DNA from 2 places in the Paenibacillus sp. S25 genome. Region 2 is predicted to be linked to the other one. Evidence: predicted binding sites of a transcription regulator. Region 2 holds the regulator's gene; the other holds the start of a gene.
The links. The regulator CtsR, encoded in region 2, represses protease genes until heat stress. The targets are predictions, from matches to a motif close to ATGGTCAATAAAGGTCAAACA.

Region 1: clpP (ATP-dependent Clp endopeptidase proteolytic subunit ClpP) is a predicted target of CtsR. The motif match lies at 1,738-1,758, and genes of this name have one in related genera.

What each region holds. Positions count from the first base shown of each region.
Region 1 covers NZ_CP073683.1:214,163-217,589, forward strand. Annotated here, with positions in the region: gene KAI37_RS00945 (PdaC/SigV domain-containing protein) at 1-904, shown strand, start outside; gene clpP (ATP-dependent Clp endopeptidase proteolytic subunit ClpP) at 1,029-1,625, opposite strand; tRNA gene KAI37_RS00955 (tRNA-Arg) at 1,836-1,910, opposite strand; gene KAI37_RS00960 (sugar-binding transcriptional regulator) at 2,180-3,217, shown strand; gene gap (type I glyceraldehyde-3-phosphate dehydrogenase) at 3,312-3,427, shown strand, end outside.
Region 2 covers NZ_CP073683.1:5,232,155-5,235,581, reverse strand. Annotated here, with positions in the region: gene KAI37_RS23025 (GNAT family N-acetyltransferase) at 1-1,073, shown strand, start outside; gene KAI37_RS23020 (CtsR family transcriptional regulator) at 1,613-2,077, shown strand; gene mcsA (protein-arginine kinase activator protein McsA) at 2,147-2,671, shown strand; gene mcsB (protein-arginine kinase McsB) at 2,700-3,427, shown strand, end outside.

The DNA.
Region 1 (3,427 bases), 940 kb from region 2:
GGTGGCCGCACTACGTGACAGCCTGGGGATTCCAGTAAGCTATGATGCGAAAACAACGACGTATACCGTAGGTAGCGGGTACAATAAACTTTACATTACGGCTTCTTCCTCGGATGCCTACGTCAACGTCAATGGAATCAATACACGTAGCATGGATGCCAAACAGATCGCTGGGAAGCTATACATTCCTATGAGTCTGCTGAAGGACTATCTGGGCATAGATGCTCAATGGAATGCAGCTCAGAAAACAGTAACGCTGAGTAAAAGTCAGCTAAATCCGATCACAATTGCGTCTCAAACACTTCCAGCTTCAAGTAATGCAAAGGTTTCCTACAAGATTAAGTACCCGCAAATCAGCGGTAGCCAGCTGAATCCTGAGGCTCAACAGGCCATTAACAATGCGCTTAAAAAGCATGCAGAAGGTATATTGGCAGCAGGCAAAAAGATGATGGCTGAGGGAGAGGCTACAACAGAAAGACCGTATGAGTTTGGAAATGATTTTGCGATTGCCTATAACAAGGATGGTATTCTGAGTGTGATTATGCAGGATTACTCGTATACGGGTGGCGCACATGGCATGACGGCACGTAAAGGATATACGTTCTCGCTCGCTGATGGTAAACTGCTGCAATTGTCTGACGTATTGAAGGCAAACCCGAACTACAAAAAGTTCCTCAATGCTGATTTGAAGAAAAAAATCGATGCACTTCAGGCTGGCGAAGGATTCGGCAAATTTAAAGAGCTGGCGGCAGATCAGAATTTTTATGTGACTAACAGTGGAGTAACAATTGTGTTTGATTTGTATGATTATGCGCCATACGCGTATGGAATTCCGGAGTTTACCTATTCGTTCGGTCAATTGCTGCCTCAAGGCGGAAAGCCTTTTGCGGGACAGAATGAATAGTAGAAATAAACAAGTCCAATTGTCTATAACCTAAAAAACAATAAAGCAAAAAAGCTGCCTACCGGATAAGAACATCCGGAGCAGCTTTTTCATTTACCAGTTAACGAGAGGCGAATTACTTCGCTTATACACCTTCTGGAGAGGAGCTAGTTAGCACTTTATCAATAATACCGTATTCCTTGGCATCATCAGCAGACATGAAGTAGTCGCGGTCTGTATCTTTTTCAATGCGCTCCAGTGGTTGGCCTGTGCGATCTGCGAGAATGCGGTTCAGTTTATCCCGCATTTTCAGAATGCGGCGTGCGCGGATTTCGATATCCGTTGCCTGGCCTTGTGCACCACCCAGGGGTTGGTGAATCATAATTTCGCTGTTTGGCAAAGCGAAACGTTTACCTTTGGCGCCTGCATTCAGCAAGAACGCGCCCATGGAAGCCGCCATACCTACGCAAATCGTAGAAACGTCAGGTTTAATGTATTGCATCGTATCAAAAATGGCCATACCAGCTGTAATGGAACCGCCAGGGCTGTTAATATACAAGTGAATATCTTTTTCAGGATCTTCGGCAGCCAAAAACAGCATTTGCGCAATTATAGAGTTGGCTACAACGTCATTGACGTCCGAGCCTAACAAAATAATGCGATCCTTTAACAGTCTGGAATAAATGTCATAGGCGCGTTCGCCGCGGTTACTTTGTTCTACTACCATAGGAACATAGCTCACGTCAAAAAACCTCCCTTAAATATCGTTAGTGGATTTGGTGGACATGCCGATTACACGTCCCTTATTTATAAACTGTTACCGTATTAACCACATGATAAACAATTTCAAACAAAAAGTCAAAGAAAGTCAAACTAATGATTAAAAAAAAGAGCCCTCAGCGCTCTTATTGGTTAAAAGACTATATAGAAGCATTTAAGCGTTCATTTAAAATGGCGCGCCCGCGAGGAATCGAACCTCGATCTCAGGCTCCGGAGGCCTACGTCATATCCGTTGGACCACGGGCGCATAGTTGAATCAATGCAAACAACTAACTAATTAAACAGCTAATTGGAAACAAAAATGATTATATGATATACAGCAGTGAATTGCAAGCTTTTATTAAATGCGCATATTCAGATGAATGGTTGAGAAATATAGGTTCAGATAGACTTGCATGTGGAGCAAATATTGGTTAAGATATACGTGGGACTTAAAAAGTTATCCCGGGACATTTTAAGACCAGTTAGAGATAGAGCATTAGAGACAGAACTTAGAAGTGTGCGGGAGTGGAAAGCATGCGAAAGATATTAGAAATACAGAAGCAGCTTCTGCCCGACCTCATGGATGTTTTGAAAAAAAGGTACACGATCCTGCATCAGATTATGCTGTCCGATGTTGTTGGACGCAGAACACTGGCAGCTTCACTGAACATGACCGAGCGCGTGTTGCGCGCCGAAACCGATCTTCTTAAAGCTCAGGGGCTAATTGAGATTGAGAGTGTAGGCATGAAGGTGAGCAAAGCAGGACTGGATCTGCTGGAACAGCTGGAGCCGATTGCGAACAACTTGTTCGGCCTGTCCCAATTGGAGGACCAGATTCGTCAAGCCTATGGTTTGAGGAAGGTGGTTGTCGTTCCAGGGGATTCGGATGCTTCTCCGTTAACAAAGCAGGAGCTGGGGCGCGCTGGAGCAAAAGCGTTGCTGAGTGTTATGGACGACGAGGATGTGGTCGCTGTAACAGGTGGCACAACAATTGCCGACGTGGCGGAACAACTGGCACTACCTTCTAATGGCCCACTTAAGGGTGGGTGGTTTGTACCGGCACGCGGGGGTTTGGGAGAAAGCATGGAAATGCAGGCCAACACAATTGCTTCCACAATGGCTCGCAAGGTAGGCGCTCAATACCGTCTGCTCCATGTACCGGATTTGCTCAGCAATCATGCTTACAACTCCTTGCTTGAAGATACGAACATTCAGGATATATTGAACCTGATTCGCGAGAGTCGTATCATCATTCACGGGATAGGCAACGCCATAGCGATGGCACATAGACGTAAACTTGATCCCGAAACCTTTGCCCAGATCAGCAGTGAAGGAGCGGTAGCCGAATCGTTTGGTTATTACTTTAACGAAGATGGCGTCGTTGTTCACAGAATGCTGACGCTTGGACTCCGATTGGAGGACATTAGGCGTACCGATACGGTTCTAGGTGTAGCTGGAGGCAAAAACAAGGCGGCCGCTATTCATGCGGTACTGCGTTTCGGGCAAGAAGACATTCTAGTCACCGACGAAGGCGCTGCTGTTGAGATTGTAAGTCGTTATTTAAATGATTAATATAGGATTTATGAATAGTGTTGTCTTGACGGGCTTTCGGGTCTGTCTTGAATATATAAAACTAAACTAAACGAACTTTGGGAGGAACTCACTCATGACAGTTAAAGTTGGTATTAACGGTTTCGGACGTATTGGACGCCTTGCTTTCCGCCGGATTCAAAATGTGGAAGGTATTGAAGTAGTAGCAATCAATGACTTGACAGATTCCAA
Region 2 (3,427 bases):
AACCAGAGCAAACATGGGGAATATTCGACGGACATGACTTGAATGCTAAATTGACTTTGTTACCCCTACAGGTATACATAAACGGTCAGGTTTTTGATATGGGGGGCATTGCTGGTGTGGCAACGTGGCCAGAAAAGCGTCGCGGAGGCATGGTGTCACGTTTGTTGACGCATGCGCTTGAAGAGATGAAGTCTGCGGGACAAAGCCTTTCTTTTCTGCATCCATTCTCCTTTGCCTTCTATCGTAAATTTGGTTGGGAAACGTATATTGAATATAAAAAGTACGTCATTCCCATTGATAAATTCCCTGCAAAACTTAAAACAGAAGGTACAGTCAAACGTGATGTCAAAGATATTTCAGAACTGGACCAAGTGTATCAAGCGTATGCATCTCGTTATAATGGCACGCTGGTACGAGATAAGGAATGGTGGCAAGAGCGGATTTTAAATGAGAACTATCGAACTGCGGTATATTACTCAGAAACAGGCGATCCTCAGGGATATGCGCTATACAAAATTGAAGATAAACAGTTGAATTGTGATGAGTTGGTATATGAAAATGAGACGGCTCGTCGGGCTTTATGGACTTATTTTGCAAATCATGACTCAATGATAGCCCAAGGTAAATTTAATTACGTTCCAGCAGATGACAATCTACCATTTTTACTCGATGATCCACGAATTCAACAAGAAACTGTGCCTTATTTTATGGGTCGTATTGTGGATGCAGCTGCTTTTATAGAAAGATACCCTTTTGAACAGATTGGAGAAGAAACAAGTTTAACCTTAAATCTGACTGATCGGTATGCTCCATGGAATGATGGATTATGGAGATTAACGATTACTACGGAGGGGCAAGGACATCTGGAGAGAGTGGATATAAGCAATTCATCTGAAAACGCCATAGTAGCTGACTTGAAACTTGGGATTCAGTCACTGATGACTCTGATGCTTGGTTACCAGCAGGCTGATGATCTGTATAAATGGGGGCGTATTGAAGGCAGCAGTGAGTCTGTGTCTGCCATTAAACGTGTAATACCGGTAAAACAAACGTTCTTATTGGATTTTTTCTGATAAAGGCCATTTAGTTCTTCTTAGGCTTCATCTTTCAGGGAGCATGACTTGTGTGGTTATCAAAATTTTCAAAACTCTTTCTGTAATGGGAAGAGTTTTTTTATGATATTGTATAAAACATAATTAGATTGCGAAAAATGGTATTGACCCCTTGGCAAAAATGAATAATGTGCTATAATATGAATATAGTCAAAGAAAGTCAAAGTCAATCAAACCTCGTGTGATTCTGTAGAAGTATTATGTTGATGGATTGGCTGTATAAGGTAATTTTGATAGCAAAGAAGTAAATGAGGATCGAAATGATTTGCGTATAGTTAGGAGCTGACTCTTATGAACATAAGAGAAGTGTATGATTAATCGCAAATAAAGGCCACACTAGAGACAAAACGGTACAATTCCAATGGATGTAGATAAGGCAATAGCCTGAATACAGCTTAGATTCGTGACTTTACCGTTTGGTTAAGTTCAATATACGGCGGACTCTGTGGAGCGTAAAATGTACTTGAATACTTGCGTTTCCGTTAGTGGAGGATGATGAAATGCGCAATGTTTCCGATATTATTGAACAATATTTGAAGAGTATATTGCTGGAAAGTCCCCAAGGTTTAGTGGAGATTCAGCGCAATGATCTGGCTGATCGCTTTTCCTGCGTGCCGTCGCAAATTAATTATGTAATTAGCACCCGGTTTACGCTGGAAAAAGGCTATGTAGTGGAAAGTAAACGCGGTGGCGGGGGCTACATTCGTATTCAGCGGATTCAGCTGCCTGCACAGCATGCCATCCATACACATCTTCATCAGAGCATCGGGGAGGAAATAAGCCAATCGGCAGCCGAAGGACTGATTTATCAGTTAGAGGAAGCCCATTTTTTAAGCAAAAGGGAAGCTAATCTAATGAAGGCTGCTTTATCAAGGGATACATTATTACTGAAGCTTCCCTATCGTGATCAACTGCGAGCAAGATTGCTTAAGGCTATGCTGATCTCGTTGCTGGCGACCAAATAGTATGTGAATAGAGACTAACGTTTGGATGTAGGGATTGGTATAAATCCTGACATTGAAGGAGGTGCTTTTATGCTGTGCCAAGAATGTAATATGCGGCCGGCAACTTTGCATTTCACCAAAATTGTGAATGGCGAAAAGACAGAGTTTCATATTTGTGAGACGTGTGCCAAGGAAAAAGGGGAGATGATCCCTGGAACACCTAACGGCTTTTCGATTCATAGCTTGTTGTCGGGGATGTTGGATTTTGACTCCAGTACAAAGAGCCAGTCTCCAGGCCACAGTGGTCCGCAGAACCTGCAATGCAAGGATTGTGGCATGACCTATGCACAGTTTAGTAAGCTGGGACGTTTCGGATGCCCATCGTGCTATCAATATTTTGATAGTCGTCTGGACCCTCTGTTCAAGCGTGTGCATGGCAGTACGAATCATGTTGGTAAAGTTCCGGTTCGCACTGGAGGCCGACTGAAGGTTAAACGGCAAATTGACGATTTGAAAAAAGAGATGCAACAGCATATTGTACAGGAAGAATTTGAATCAGCTGCTGAGCTTAGGGATCAAATCAGAGAGCTTGAAAAAGAAATGACTGAAGAGTAAAGTTTGTGAAGAGTAGGAGGGATGCGTAATGCCCAATATTCGGTTTACGGAGAAGCCGCTAAGTGACTGGATGCGTGGTGATGCTGCGGATTCGGAGATTGTCATTAGCAGCCGGGTGAGAATTGCGCGTAACTTGCAGCATCTGCCTTTTCCCATGCTTGCTACCAATCAGCAGTCGGAAGAAGCACTTCAACGCTTGACGGATATCCTTCAGTATGATGATTTAGGCGGTTTTGGTACTTTTCATACGTTGAAAATATCCGAGTTGGATGAGATCGACAAGCAGGTGCTGGTTGAGAAGCATTTGATAAGCCCAAATTTGGCGAACGAATCTCGTAACGGTGCTGTTTTAATTAGCGATGATGAATCGGTTAGTGTTATGATAAACGAAGAGGATCATCTGCGTATCCAGTGCTTATATCCGGGATGTCAGGTTAGGGAAGCTTGGGAACGCGCTATGGTTATTGATGATGCATTTGAAGCGCATGTTGATTATGCATTTGATGATCGGAGAGGTTTTCTGACCAGTTGTCCGACGAATGTCGGCACAGGTATGAGAGCTTCGGTGATGATGCATTTGCCTGCATTAGTTATGACTCATCAAATCAATCGTATATTGTCTGCTGTTTCACAGGTAGGTCTTACAGTTCGTGGCATTTACGGTGAAGGCAGCGAAGCGGTCGGAAATTTGTTTCAGGTATCTAATCAGATTACACTGGGACAAACCGAAGCGGAGATTATTGAAAATCTACATGG